Regions from separate parts of the Rossellomorea sp. YZS02 genome, predicted to be linked through region 1. Evidence: riboswitches for the same ligand, from Rfam matches in the RefSeq annotation. Region 1 holds a riboswitch; the other holds the start of a gene.
What was found. A riboswitch is a leader RNA that binds a small molecule or an ion and turns the genes downstream of it on or off. The one in region 1 is predicted to bind S-adenosylmethionine.

Region 1 (7,736 bases):
TGTTTTTATACTTTGGACATTTTAGCATTTTTCGTTCTACATTCGCAGACATATTTCTCGGGAAATGGTTCGAATCCCCTCATTTTTTGACCTTCCATCATCCAAATTCTTACTGTTCGACAAATTTGATACATCCGTTCAAAACATGTCGAGAATGTTTAAAAGGGAATGATCACCTGAAGTGGAATTGTAAGTATATAGAAGTTTCACTGGGAGGGTATTCATGCGACTATATTTAGAGGAATTAGTAGATCAGTGTCATTCAAGATACCATTTACGACTCTTGTTTCCAGACAGCCCATTTATCCTTCATTTTCAATGCAGGGATTGGATCTATGGAATTTCCATTTCGAACAGCCGTTGTGCAGTATTAGAAGATATAATGCCTGAAGCACATTTTGTGATCGAGGGAGAAGAGGGGGATATCATTTCTCTGTTGACAGGTGAAGAGCGATTGTCCCAACTGGTTGAAAAAGGAATCCTTGAAGTCAGGGGAGGATACCGCCCGCTGCTATTTGTGGAGTCGGTGCTTTGGTTGACAAGGTCCAGGGTGAAGGAACCGGTTAAAGTGTCATAAAAGTAAAAAAAGAATTGACACTTTTCTATATCCGATGATAGAATCTCTCTTGTAGCAAATTTTCAGAGTCTTTAGCTAATAAAATTAAATAACTTGATACTTTACTCTTATTTAGAGAGGTGGAGGGACGTGCCCTATGAAGCCCGGCAACCGTCAATGAAAATTGAAATGGTGCCAATTCACTCAAAGCGATTGCTTTGAAAGATGAGAGAAAGGATAGTCCTATATATGATTATGCCTTTCTGCTTATCGCAGGAGGGCATTTTTTTATTGAATATCCTGAAAGAGCTTGAGAGGTTGCAGGGATATATTTACAATCCTGATTAAAACGACCGTTTTACTTAGAAAGAAGGTGGAGACAACATGATCAGCATTTCAGATGTAAAGAAAATCTATCAATCCAAAAATGGTCCGATTGCTGCAGTTGATGGAGTAAATATTGACATTGCCGAAGGAGAAATTTTTGGAGTGATCGGCTATAGTGGTGCAGGTAAAAGTACGCTGATTCGAATGCTCAATGGACTCGAGGTTCCGAATCAGGGTATTGTCGATGTGAATGGACAAATCGTTTCCAAGGTGAAGGGGAAAAAGTTGCGAGAGGCAAGACAGTCCATTGGAATGATTTTTCAACACTTTAACCTCCTCTGGTCCCGGACTGTCCTGCAAAATATTATGTTCCCCTTGGAAATTGCAGGGGTACCCAAGAAGGAAAGGATACAAAGAGCCAATGAATTATTGGTGCTGGTCGGATTGGAAGGCAGAGGGGATGCCTATCCTTCTCAACTGAGCGGAGGGCAGAAACAAAGAGTCGGGATAGCGAGGTCTCTGGCGAATAATCCAAACGTCCTTCTATGCGATGAAGCCACCTCAGCATTAGACCCGCAAACCACCGATTCCATCCTTGATTTGCTGGTGGACATCAATCAACGGTTAGGACTCACAATCGTCTTGATCACCCATGAAATGCATGTGATCAAAAAAATCTGTCACCGTGTGGCTGTCATGGAAAAAGGGAAGGTTGTAGAAATTGGTGATGTCCTGGAAGTGTTCCGGAATCCACAAGAGCAGGTGACAAAGCGATTTGTAAAGGAAGTATCCCAAGGAGAGGAAACGGGAGAAACAATTCAGCACCTATTGGAACAGTATCCGAATGGAAAAGTCATTAAATTTACATTCGTGGGCGATTCGACTGAGCAACCGCTCATCACCAGCCTGATCAGGAAATTCGATCTTGAAGTCAATATCCTGCAAGGGCAAATTTCACAAACACAAAAAGGAGCTTACGGTACGCTATCCGTCCATCTGGACGGGGAAGAACAGACGGTCAACAAAGCCGTTCAGTTTGCCGAAGAGCAGTTGGTTAAGGTGGAGGTGTTACGAGGATGATGGAGAACTTATTTCCGAATGTGGATTGGGAAAAGATGTGGGAAGCCACCCTTGAAACCCTTTATATGACCGGGATGTCGGTGTTAATTACATTTGTATTGGGGATGATCCTTGGAATTTTGTTATTTCTTACATCCAAGGAAAATTTGTGGGAGAACAAGCTTACTTATACCATAACGAGTGCAGTGGTCAACGTGTTCCGCTCCATCCCGTTCATTATCCTGATTGTACTATTGATTCCCTTCACCAAATTATTATTGGATACGATACGTGGAGCGAACGCAGCTCTTCCTGCTTTGATCATAGGAGCGGCTCCTTTCTATGCCAGGATGGTTGAGATTGCTCTGAGAGAAGTGAACAAAGGCGTCATTGAAGCAGCGAAAGCAATGGGAGCTAAAACGAGTACGATTATATGGAAAGTATTGATCCCTGAATCACTTCCGGCTTTAATATCAGGAATCACAGTAACAGCCATCGCCCTCGTTGGATATACAGCGATGGCAGGGGTCATCGGGGCAGGAGGCTTGGGGAATCTCGCCTATCTGGATGGATTCCAGCGCAGCAGGGAAGATGTAACACTGGCAGCAACGATCATGATTTTACTTGTCGTTTTCGCCATTCAACTAATAGGTGATTTCTTTACAAATAAATTAGATAAAAGATAAAAAGGAGAGAATGATAATGAAAAAATGGGCAGCAGGTATTATTGCAGCAACGAGTATCTTTGGTTTAGCAGCATGCGGGAATGATTCAAGTTCCGGAGGCAGTGACGAGAAGGAGTTAGTGGTTGGGGCATCGAATGTACCTCATGCAGAAATTCTTGAACAAGTGAAGCCGATCTTAGAGGAGGAAGGGATCGATCTTCAAATCGAGACGTATCAGGACTATATCCTACCGAACAAAGACCTGGATAATGGGGACCTGGATGCGAACTATTTCCAAACCACACCGTATATGGACTTACAAATGAAAGAAAATGACTATGATTTCGTCAACGCCGGCGGAATTCATATCGAGCCGATCGGTGTATACTCTAAAAAGTATAAATCACTTGAGGACCTTCCAGAAGGCGCAACGATTCTCATGAGTAACTCCGTTTCCGACCATGGACGCATCCTTACTTTATTGGAGAAAAAGGGTCTGATTACATTAAAAGACGGTGTCGAGAATACACAGGCTCAACTGGAAGACATCAAAGAAAACCCTAGAAACCTGAAATTCGATTATGAATACGAAGCAGCCCTGCTTCCACAAATGTATGAAAATGAAGAAGGGGATGCGGTCGTCATCAATTCGAACTATGCCATCGATGCTGGCTTGAAGCCACTCGAAGATTCAATTGCCATCGAAGACAGTAACTCACCGTATGTAAATGTGATTGCAGTGAACAAAGGTGATGAAAACAAAGAAGAGGTAAAAGCTTTGGTTGAGGCATTGCGCTCAAAAGAAATCCAAGACTTCATCAATGAAGAATGGGACGGAGCGGTGGTACCGGTAACTGAATAACAATCATAAGAGACTGGGACAAAAGGGTTTCAGATAAAGAAAAATCCGAACGAGTAATTTGATAAAAATCTAACTCGTTCGGATTTTTAATTTTTAAAATCCATGTATTTAGCAGGTTCTAGCTGTTGATTGGAGTGCAAGACAAAGACTCCTGCGGGAAAAGCGGAATAGGTGAGACCCCGCAGGAGCGCAAGCTGTGAGGAGGCTCGCCTTCCGCCCGAGGAAAGCGAAGTCTTGCACGGAAATCAACAGCGGTGTAACACGTAATCTCATTGTTCGTCTTTAGAGTGTATAGATTTAGTTATGTCCCAGCCTCTTTATTTGATCACAGCCCTTTCCGTAATTTAATAACATAATCATTTCCTGATTGGCTCATACTATTTCCGATGAATCTATTTTGAGATGGAGTTGAATGAAATGCAGATGGAACCGAGAAATACAACAGAAGCAGCCCTTCATGATTATAAAATGGGACTTGGAATCTTCACTGAGAAAATGCCGGAACTAGCTGAGCAGTATAACACATTTACCGAGCACTGCTTTAGAGAAGGAGTACTTACCAAAAAAGAAAAACAGCTGATTGCCCTTGGAATCAGTCTGTATTCACAGGATGAATACTGCATCATCTATCACACAAAAGGATGCCTCGATCAAGGGTGCAGTGAGGAAGAAATCCTTGAGGCCATCGGCGTAACAGCTGCATTCGGCGGAGGAGCCGTCATGAGCCAGGCAGTCACCCTGGTTCAACAGTCGATTCAAGACTTGAATCAATTAAAGCAATAACCTAATCGAGAGGGAGAAATCCTTCTCTTTTTTTTGACTCTTTTCGTAAGGCAGTTTTCTCAAAAATTGTTGCGATTCTTATACAGACTTAAGTTTTGGGTATGCTCTGTCATTTAGGTTGTGGTGCAGGAGGGTGAAGGGCACTGCTCCGCTTTCCACGGACGTTCGGCCGAGCCTCCTCAGCAAAAACCGCTTCCGGGGTCTCGGCACGCCCGTTTTCCGTAGGAGTCTACGCAGTTCCCTTCACCCTCTAACGTAGTCAGTAGTTGACAGAGCAAAATGGTGTGTGACCATCCGTTTAAAAAGAGTATGGGACTATGAAATAAAATCAGTCACGGCAACGAATGAAAAAGCAGTGTCATACGCTATCTTCACATTTCCTTTGTGATAGTCAAACTTTTCGTCAGTTGATTCTCGCTGCAGGCGCAGCCGAGGAGGCTCACCGCCAGCCCCGCGGAAAGCGAGCACCTGGAACGGAAATCAACCGCCACTATCTTCGTCAAAAGCAACAACAGTTGCCATTTTTGAAAGAGAGTATCAAAAAATCAATAAATATACATTCTAATTAATAAATTCACACTTCCATACTATTAATTGGCAGTATAATGGCGGAATTTTGTGAAAACTTAAGGGTAGCCCCCGGGAGTGATTCTGAAGGTGAATTTTTCAGAAAAAATGATGAAATTCCGGTTTTGTCTTATGAACGAGGGGGTAGTATAGTTGTAAAGTAATTAAAAACCTGAAAGGAATGATTCATTATCGACTCTCTTGAGAGTATCTCGTACACAAGTGAAATGGAAAAGGCTATGCATGGAGCCCATGGGATTGGTTATGAGGTGTACAAACGAAAGCATGATGTCAGGATGCAAGTAGAGCAGAAGAGAGAGCAGGAATACAAGGAAAGCAGAAGAATGATTGCGGCCCTTGATCGCAGGGTGCACGCTAATATATAATAAGGAAGAAAAAAGGAAACCAGTGTAGGATGTGCACTGGTTTTTTGCTGTTTATAGATGATGAAAGGGCAGAAAACCGGCTAAAGTCCGCCAAAGAGAAACAAGTCATCGACATCCTACATTTTTCCACCCGTTTAGGACAACAATAGATAAGGATTCTATCGTCCGGTTAACATGAACTGACAACTTGAAAAAGTTGATTATAGCTTTTATTTGTTATAAGATTGTAATGAGAATAAATTGAGAATGATTAAAGAATTGTATTCTTAAATTCATTATAAAGTCACGGAGGTAAATACACATGGCAGGTTCTACTTTAACAATTAAAGATCTTCATGTTGAGATTGAAGGAAAGGAAATCCTGAAAGGGGTTAACCTTGAAATTAAGGGTGGAGAAATCCACGCAGTAATGGGACCAAATGGTACAGGTAAATCAACTTTATCTTCTGCTATCATGGGTCACCCGAAGTATGAAGTGACAAAGGGAAGCATCACGTTCGACGGTGAAGATGTCCTTGAAATGGAAGTGGATGAGCGCGCTCGCGTAGGTCTATTCCTTGCAATGCAATATCCAAGTGAAATCAGTGGCGTAACGAACGCAGACTTTTTACGTTCAGCCATCAACAGCCGTCGTGAAGAGGGCGAAGAAATTTCCCTTATGAAATTCATCCGCAAAATGGATTCCGAAATGGAATACCTTGAGATGGATCCGGACATGGCTCAACGTTACCTGAACGAAGGATTCTCGGGCGGAGAGAAGAAACGTAATGAAATCCTTCAATTAATGATGATCGAACCAAAGATCGCTATCCTTGATGAAATCGATTCAGGTCTTGATATCGATGCTCTTAAAGTTGTTTCAAAAGGAATCAACAAAATGCGTGGGGAAGATTTCGGTTGCCTGATCATCACTCACTATCAGCGTCTTCTTAACTACATCACTCCAGATCATGTTCACGTCATGATGCAGGGACGCATTGTGAAATCAGGCGGCGAAGAATTAGCTCAACGCCTTGAGGCGGAAGGATATGACTGGATTAAAGAAGAGTTAGGAATCAAAGACGAAACTGTTGGCCAAGAAGCGTAAGTGTTAGGGGGATGAAAATGACTGTAGAAACGAAACTACCAGTAGATCAGGACTATGTCAGCTCCTACTCAAAACAACTTGGAGAGCCAGAATGGTTAACAACCCTTCGTACAGATGCCTTTGATAAAGTAAAGGATCTTAGCCTTCCAGTTGCTGATAAAACGAAGATCACAAATTGGAATTTCACTCAATTCCAGAAGCATTCAGTTGAAAGTGACGCGTTTTCATCATTGAGCGAGCTGCCTGAAGAAGCGAAAGCATTAGTTGATTTAGAAAACAAAGATCAAAGTCTTTATATTCAACGGAATAATACACCTGCTTTTCTTTCACTATCGAACGAATTAAAAGACAACGGTGTTATTTTTACGGATATTTTTACAGCAGTGAAAGAACACAGCGAACTTGTACAGAAGTATTTCATGACTGAAGGCGTGAAAACGGATGAGCATAAGCTTACTGCCCTTCACGCAGCGTTGATGAATGGAGGAGCCTTCCTGTACATTCCTAAGAATGTGGAACTTTCTCAACCGATTCAAGCGGTTTACGTTCATGACAATGCTGAAGTTGCTATGTTCAACCATGTATTGGTTGTCGCAGAAGATAATAGCTCTGTCACATATGTAGAAAACTATATCTCTACAGCTGATGTAGAGAACGGTGTATACAATATCGTCACAGAAGTGTTGGCAAATAATAACGCGAAAGTGGCATACGGTGCAGTGGATAATCTTACAAGCGGATTCACGACATATGTAAACCGTCGTGGTGTAGCAGCAAGAGATGCCCGCATCGAGTGGGCTTTGGGGTTAATGAACGACGGTGATACCGTTTCTGAAAATGTGACGAACCTGATGGGCGATGGCTCATATGGTGATACGAAAACCGTCGTTGTCGGACGTGGAAAACAAAAACAAAACTTCACGACGAAGGTTGTTCACTATGGTAAGAACTCTGAAGGATACATCCTTAAGCATGGAGTAATGAAAGACGAATCGTCTTCCATCTTCAACGGTATCGGTAAAATTGAACATGGTGCATCCAAGTCGAATGCAGAGCAGGAATCACGGGTGTTAATGCTTAGTGAAAAAGCACGTGGAGACGCGAACCCGATTCTTCTAATCGATGAAGATGATGTAACAGCAGGTCACGCAGCTTCTGTAGGCCGTGTAGATCCATTACAACTTTACTACCTTATGAGTCGCGGGATTCCACAGCACGAAGCAGAACGTCTTGTCATCCACGGATTCCTTGCTCCTGTGGTAAAACAATTACCAATCGAAGGAGTTAAGAAACAGCTTGTTGAGGTTATTGAAAGGAAAGTAAACTAATGGATGTAAAAGAGATTCGTAAACAATTTCCGATTCTCGACCAGGAAGTAAATGGCCATCCACTGGTTTATCTTGATAGTGCCGCAACATCTCAAAAGCCTGTTTCCGTTATAGAA
Region 2 (7,736 bases), on a different contig from region 1:
CAACAAGGAAACGTTAGATAAGGTTGTATCTGCTTTCGTCCTGCATGAAGCTCCTGATTTGATCAAAGTTTTTCAAGATCTTCATGACATGTTTAAAGACGATGGAATCTGGTTGATTCTTGATTGGGAGGCTGTAGAATCCGAAATGGGACCGCCAATAGAGGAAAGGCTTGCTTCTGAGGACTTGGACCGTCAACTTACTTCAGCGGGCTTCACGACAACAGTCGGGCATTTCCATCCGTCCGTCTACTATATCGTTGTGAGAAAGAACGCTTGTTAGTGAAGGGAGTAGTGACCGATGCATGAAATGTGGTACTCCATAGGTTCATTCACGTTTCCTTCTTCCTGGGGAGCAATCATTGCCTCCTTCTTCCTGACGTATCTGTTTCTCTATTTCTGGAATAGAAAGGCAAGCGATTGGTATTCGAGTGCGGTCTTTTATTTTATTCTTACCTGGAAGCTGAGTGTCATAGTGGTAGATTTTCAAACGGTCATCGATCATCCCCTTACAATCCTGTATTTTCATGGAGGAAGGGTTGGTTACTGGCTGGGGATCCTGGCAGCACTTTTATACATAACCTTAAAAAGGGGAGTAAGCCCATCCATTGTAGTCATCGCCTGGGTCAGTACGGTGGTTTCCTTTGAATTTGTCCATCATGTATTAGAACTGGATTTCCTTTCAGAAATCTTCCAACTTATCATCAACGGGACACTCTTTTGGTTTCTATTAAAAAAATCAAGTGGACTAAAGCGGGAAATATGGATAGTGCAATTAGTGGTTGTTTTCACACTGCTTCAACTGCTGTTTCATTCGTTAAATACAGGTTTTACGTTCACTACCGTTACATGGACGTATGTAGTGGTGATGATCTATCTAATTGCTTTATGCGGGAGGAGGAACCATATTGAATAAACGGAATTTTGCCCTGGCAATCGTTGCACTGCTAATTGGGATTTTTCTAGTTAACCTGTTCCAGGATCAACAGGAAAAAAAGGCAAAGCAAGAGTCAGCACAATTAGCCAAAGAGTCCATGGACCTGAGCAATGCCAAGCAGGGGCTGACGAAAGGTGACCGTGCGCCGAATTTTGAACTCACCACTTTAAATGGCGAGAGCATTCAACTGTCCGACTATCAGGGAAAAAAAGTGATCCTGAATTTCTGGGCCACCTGGTGCCCGCCATGTAAAGCCGAAATGCCCCATATGCAACAGTATTATGAAAAAAATGCGGATAAAGAGAATGTCGAAATACTTGCCGTTAATCTGACTTCCCAAGATGACGGAAAGAAAGCGGTCCAGCAGTTTGTCGATGGATACGAGCTCACCTTCCCGATCCTCATGGATGATAAAGGTGATATCGGAGACGAATACAGAGCTTTTACCATTCCGACCACCTATATGATCGACACCAACGGCCTCATCCAGCACAAAATCGTCGGCCCCATGAACGAAGAAATGATGGGTAAAATGGTCGAACAGATGGAATAATGGGAGGGACGGACCTGGTTTCATTACATACGCTATGAGGTATAAGTAACCATGACTCAAAAAGGAGGATCAATATGTTCCATTACACAAAAGAAGTTTCAATGAATGTGAAAGAAGCGGTGACAGCCGTTGAGAACGCACTTAAAGAGGAAAGTTTCGGTGTTCTTTGGAATCTTGACCTTGCCGGGAAGCTCCAGGATAAGGGTCTGGACTTCAATGAAGAAGTGGTCGTGCTCGAAGTATGCAATCCGCATGAAGCAAAGAAAGTGCTGGAGGAAAGCATGCTCGTAAGTTACTTCCTGCCTTGTAAAGTGACGGTATACACAGAAGGCGGAACAACCAAAGTCGGTATGGCGAAGCCGAGCAAGCTGATTGAGATGGTTGATAATGATGAACTGAAAGAGTTGGCATTGGATATTGAAAATCGCTTGATCGGTTGTTTAGAAAACGTTTGATGGATGGGAACCTGTTGCAACAAAGCGACAGGTTCTTTTTTTATGGAAACCAACATCTCTCACTCCTCACAATCTTCTGAATATGATACACTTTTTAAAATACATAGATAAAGGAAGGATGACGGAAATATGAAATTCACCACCAAGGTTGTACATAGTCAGCTTAAGGGAACGGAGGAAATCCGCAGTAAGACGACGCCGATCTACCAGACGTCTGCATTTTCTTTTACCTCACTGGAGGAGCTGGAGGGCTTTTATGAGGGGAAGTCTCCTTATCTCTATACAAGAACGGGTAATCCCAACACCGATGAACTGGGGAAGATGGTGGCGGACCTGGAAGGAGCACCAGCTGGTGTCGCCACATCTTCCGGTTTATCCTCCATCCTCGTGGGAATCCTGGCTGTCGTTCGATCAGGAGACCATATCGTAGCAGCAGAGGATTTGTACGGTGGTACCTTCCATATGTTAAAAGCAGAACTGAACTCATTCGGCATAACCACATCATTCGTTGATTTTACAAATGAGAAGGAAGTAGAAACAGCGATCACTCCGCAAACCAAACTGCTTTACAGTGAAACCGTCACAAATCCATTTATGCGTGTTGAAGATATCTCTAAAATGGTCGCTTTGGCGGAAAAGCATGGCTTGAAAACGATGATTGACAATACGTTTGCCACGCCGTTTCTGCGCCAGCCTTTCCTTGAAGGCGTAGACTTGGTCGCCCACAGCGCGACGAAATATATCGGTGGACACAGTGATATCACGGCAGGGGTGGTCGTAGGTCACGAAGAGCTTGTCCAAAAAGCAAGAGAGAAAGTGGTCAATATTGGTTCGAATTTAAGCCCTTTCGAAGCCTGGTTGACCTGCCGTGGTGCCAAAACGCTGGCACTGAGAGTCGGGACACAGGCCCGTAACGCAGAGACCCTTGCAGATGAACTGCGAAACAACAGAGGAGTGAAATCGGTCTATTACCCAAGCAACCTATCAGAAAAAGGGAACGGTGCAATCGTGACGATTGAACTTGAGCCAACATGTGACATCAGTACATTCTTCAAGTCCCTTGGCTGGATCAAAATCATCCCGTCCCTGGCCGGTGTGGAAACGACGGTATCGTATCCACTTGGAACATCCCATCGTGCCCTTCCGAAAGAAGCTCAGGAGAAACTTGGCATCAACACCCATGTGGTGCGCATATCGTTAGGTATCGAGGATGGGGAAGACATCGTCGCTCAGTTTACAGACGCCATTGTAGCTTCTGTTAAAAAATAAAAAATTCTGAAAATACTCTTGACGATGGTGCTCCTTACCCTTTATAATTCATCTCAACGCAAGAATTTTTTACTTTGACAACTATATGCTCTTATCCAGAGAGGTGGAGGGACTAGGCCCGATGAAACCCGGCAACCTTCATGTACGCTAAAGCGTCGCATGAAAAGGTGCTAATTCCTGCAGGCGATTTGCCTGAAAGATAAGAGGAGGACCCTATTCATTTAGACCCTCTTCTTAGGAAGAGGGTTTTTTGTTTTTACCTCTTCTATCTTCTCAGTTTTTGTGTTCAGCAGGAGAATGTTTGGAGAAGTTCAGCTGCTGATATTCTTTGAAAATTCAGCAGGTGAATTCATCCCAATAATCAACAGCTGAAAAAACCACCCTTTTCAACAGCTGAACCAAACCAAACCAAACCAACCGTAAACCAATCCAAAGCCCAAATCTAAAAAAACCAGGAGGAATTCCCAATGACCAAATCATTCGATTTCGACACTCTGCTACTTCACGGCGGCCAGGAGCCCGACCCATCCACAGGATCAAGAGCGGTACCGATCTATCAAACTACTTCCTACGTATTCGATAACAGCGATCATGCAGCCAAACTATTTGCCCTTGAAGAGCCTGGCAACATCTATACACGCATCATGAATCCGACAGTCGACGTTTTGGAGAAGCGCCTTGCCTTGTTAGAAGGAGGCATCGGGGCCCTTGGGGTGTCATCGGGAATGGCCGCCATCTCCCTGTCGATCCTGAATATTGCTGGAGCAGGAGATGAAATCGTGGCAGCCACAAATCTCTACGGTGGAACGTATAACTTGTTCTCTACGACTCTGCCGAAATACGGGATCAAGGTTCATTTTGTGGATCCGACTGATCCTGAGAACTTCCGTAAAGCAATTACGCCGAAAACGAAGGCGGTATTTGCCGAAACGATTGGAAATCCAAGCCTTCACGTTCTGGATATCGAGGCGGTCTCAAAAGTGGCGCATGACAACCACATTCCACTTATCATTGATAACACCTTTGCCACTCCGTACGTGTGCAAGCCGATCGAGTGGGGAGCGGATATCGTCATCCACTCTGCAACCAAATGGATCGGTGGTCACGGGACGGCAATCGGAGGCGTCGTCATTGACGGAGGGAAGTTTGACTGGAACCATGAGAAATTCCCTGGATTCACGGAAGAGGACAGAAGCTATAATGGACTTCGCTACGCACAAGATGTTGGCCCGGCTGCATTTATCACCAAACTTAGAGTGCAGCTTCTCAGGGATCTCGGTGCCTGCTTAAGTCCTCAAAACGCATTCCTGTTGCTGCAGGGACTTGAAACCCTGCACCTCCGTATCGAACGTCATACGGAAAACGCATTGAAGATTGCGGAGCATTTAAATCAGCACAGCGGGGTCGCGTGGGTGTCTTATCCTGGACTGCCTCAGCATCCATCCCACGCACTTGCTCAAAAATATTTAAAAAACGGAGCAGGCTCCATCGTCGTCTTTGGCATAAAAGGGGGCAGGGATTCAGGGCGGAAAGTCGTTGATAATATTTCCCTATGGTCCCATGTTGCCAACGTCGGGGATGCGAAATCACTGATCATTCATCCAGCTTCCACGACGCATCAGCAATTAAATGAGCAGGAAATCCGCGCGACCGGGGTAACCGAGGATCTTGTAAGACTTTCCGTCGGCTTGGAATCTGTGAAAGACCTGATCGAGGATTTGGATCATGCGATTGAAGTGGCGTTGGAAACGTCGAAGGTATAAGATTTAGGTTTATTGAAGATAAATCCAGGGCTGGATGCTAGTAAAAGGGCATCCAGCGGGTTACTGTATACAGATATCAGCGAAACTGCTTCTTGCAGTCAAATTTAAATGAACCTTTAATACTAATCGGGACATATGGTCGGTGGAAAAACTCAACCCATCGATCACCCCAAACAACACCAAAAAGGAGGTGGAGGAATGGAGAATTCATATTCGTACGAAGTAAGCTCCATTACCATCCCATCCCTCACGTTAGAATCAGGCATCGAGTTGGAAAATGTTCATCTTGCATATGAGCGTACAGGTCGTAAAGATGGCCCTGTCATCCTCGTATGTCATGCCCTCACTGGAACCCATATTGTCAAAGGTACCAGTGAGGACCGCGGCTGGTGGGCTGGACTGATTGGCCCCGGGTCGTATGTTGATACGGAGCGATTCAATGTGGTTGCTTTCAATGTATTGGGAGGGTGTGAAGGAAGCAGTGGTCCAACGGCCGTCAATCCGGATACCGGAGAGCGATACGGTCCGGATTTCCCCCACATCACGATAAGAGATATGGTCCATGCCCAATATGAGGCGCTGCAGCAGCTATCCGTCCAGCACGTAGAAGCTGTGATCGGAGGTTCACTCGGTGGTATGCAGGCGCTTGAGTGGGGAGTGCTGTACCCTTCCTATATCAATAAAGTGTTCGCCCTTGCTGTCTCACCGGCACTGAATGATTATGGTCTCGCGTTCAATCATATCGGGATCACGGCGATCGAAGGGGATCCAGAATTTTATAACGGACACTATCCCCAGGGAGCCGGTTTAAAAGGGCTGGAGATCGCAAGGATGGTCGGGATGGTGACGTATCGGACCCAGGAATTATTCGATCAGCGGTTTCAGCGGGAGAGGACGAATGAGCAATTTAATGTAGAGAGCTATCTGGATTATCAAGGAAAGAAATTAGGAAAGCGTTTTGATCCCAACAGCTATCTTACCTTGTTGAAAGCCATGAATACCCATGATATCGGAAGAGGAAGGGGAGGTGTGGATAAAGTCGCTGAATCCTATCGGTGCGAGCTGATTTCCATCAGCTACGAGGGTGATTTGATCTATTCCCCTCAATACTTAAAAGACTTCACGGAACAAGTATCAAATGGGGAGCACTACTATATCCCGACAGCATTCGGTCATGACGGATTTTTAGTGGAATTTGAGAAGTGGGGAGGGATCATCTCTTCCCATCTCAAACACCATCAGGTTCAAAGAATGGCGACGAACATCAAATAATCTCCATCCAATCATAACTCGTCCCCTTCCGGCATATAGTTAGATAAGCAAAGACATCGCACCGCCTTAGCGCGTTTTTGTGTGGTGTCTTTTTTCGTTGGGTGGAAGATTTTCATCCAGACCATAAACAAACGACTAGCTGGAGGGGAATATATGGAGTGGACGGGCAGAAGGCTCATCATCACCATCATCATTAGCATGCTGATCGGTGCAGGAGGAATGTATGGAGGTTTGGAATGGGCTGATTTGGCAGGGGACGAGCCTGCTCAGTTCGATGGTAAAGGGGAGCTTAATGATAAGCTTCACAAGGTAGAGGTCGCTTATGATCTGATCAGCGATAAGTTTTTTCAGGATGTAGACAAAGGGCAGCTCGTGGAAGGTGCGATCCAGGGGATGCTGAAAACCCTCGATGATCCGTACTCTGTATACATGAACGCAGAGACCGCGTCCCAATTCAATGACGCCTTGGATTCGTCCTTTGAAGGAATCGGTGCGGAGGTCACGATCATGGACGGGAAGCTTGTCATCGTGGCACCGTTTAAAAATTCACCTGCCGAGAAAGCGGGACTGAAACCGAATGACCGCATCATCAAGGTGGACGGGAACAGTATCGACGGCCTCGACCTTTACGAGGCAACGTTGAAAATACGAGGGAAAAAGGGTACGGAAGTGAAGTTGGAGATCACGAGAGAAGGACTGTCGGATCCAATCGAAGTGTCCGTGAAACGGGACGATATCCCGGTTGAAACGGTCATCTCGGATGTGAAGGAAGTCAATGGTAAGAAAACGGGTTATATTCAAATTACCACCTTCTCGGAAAATACCGCCATCGATTTTAAAAAGCAGCTGGCAGAACTTGAAAAGAAAAAAGTGGAAGGATTGGTCCTGGATGTGAGGGGCAACCCTGGAGGACTCCTGTCGAGTGTGGAAGAAATCCTGAAACAATTCGTCACTGAGAAAAAACCGTATGTCCAAATCCAGGAACGAAGCGGAGAGGTGCTGAAATCCTTCTCGAACAGTAAGGAAAGAAAAGCGTATCCTGTCGTCGTTCTTATCGATGAGGGCAGTGCATCTGCATCTGAAATCCTTGCCGGTGCGCTGAAAGAGGCAGAAGGCTATCCCCTGATCGGGACGAAGAGCTTCGGGAAAGGGACCGTACAGCAGGCAGTGCCGATGGGGGACGGCAGCAACATCAAGCTGACGATGTTCAAATGGCTGACGCCGAACGGGAACTGGATCCATAAGAAGGGAATCAAGCCGGACATCCCGGTCAGACAGCCATCCTACTTCTATGCCCATCCCCTTCAGGTGGAGAAGCCATTGGAAGAAGGCATAAACAATGAACAGGTGAAAAATGCCCAGGAAATGCTTCAAGGGTTAGGCTTCACACTTGATCGGGTCGATGGATATTTCAGCAAGAAAACCGCTAAGGCCGTCAAGGACTTCCAGATCCAGGAAAGCATGGATGTCACGGGAATCATCGATGCCAA

Region 2: another riboswitch for S-adenosylmethionine. It lies ahead of SLH55_RS07175 (O-acetylhomoserine aminocarboxypropyltransferase/cysteine synthase family protein); the one in region 1 lies ahead of SLH55_RS12020 (methionine ABC transporter ATP-binding protein).

Annotation. Positions count from the first base shown of each region.
Region 1 is NZ_JAXBLY010000011.1:16,260-23,995, reverse strand. Features, by position in the region: gene SLH55_RS12025 (hypothetical protein) at 224-577, shown strand; SAM riboswitch class I at 682-788, shown strand; gene SLH55_RS12020 (methionine ABC transporter ATP-binding protein) at 941-1,963, shown strand; gene SLH55_RS12015 (methionine ABC transporter permease) at 1,960-2,628, shown strand; gene SLH55_RS12010 (MetQ/NlpA family ABC transporter substrate-binding protein) at 2,645-3,469, shown strand; gene SLH55_RS12005 (carboxymuconolactone decarboxylase family protein) at 3,887-4,252, shown strand; gene SLH55_RS12000 (hypothetical protein) at 5,059-5,205, shown strand; gene sufC (Fe-S cluster assembly ATPase SufC) at 5,507-6,292, shown strand; gene sufD (Fe-S cluster assembly protein SufD) at 6,310-7,620, shown strand; gene SLH55_RS11985 (cysteine desulfurase) at 7,620-7,736, shown strand, end outside.
Region 2 is NZ_JAXBLY010000005.1:189,347-197,082, forward strand. Features, by position in the region: gene SLH55_RS07150 (class I SAM-dependent methyltransferase) at 1-280, shown strand, start outside; gene SLH55_RS07155 (hypothetical protein) at 299-913, shown strand; gene SLH55_RS07160 (redoxin domain-containing protein) at 906-1,487, shown strand; gene SLH55_RS07165 (DUF302 domain-containing protein) at 1,562-1,942, shown strand; gene SLH55_RS07170 (PLP-dependent aspartate aminotransferase family protein) at 2,072-3,211, shown strand; SAM riboswitch class I at 3,300-3,417, shown strand; gene SLH55_RS07175 (O-acetylhomoserine aminocarboxypropyltransferase/cysteine synthase family protein) at 3,679-4,974, shown strand; gene metX (homoserine O-acetyltransferase MetX) at 5,173-6,246, shown strand; gene SLH55_RS07185 (S41 family peptidase) at 6,400-7,736, shown strand, end outside.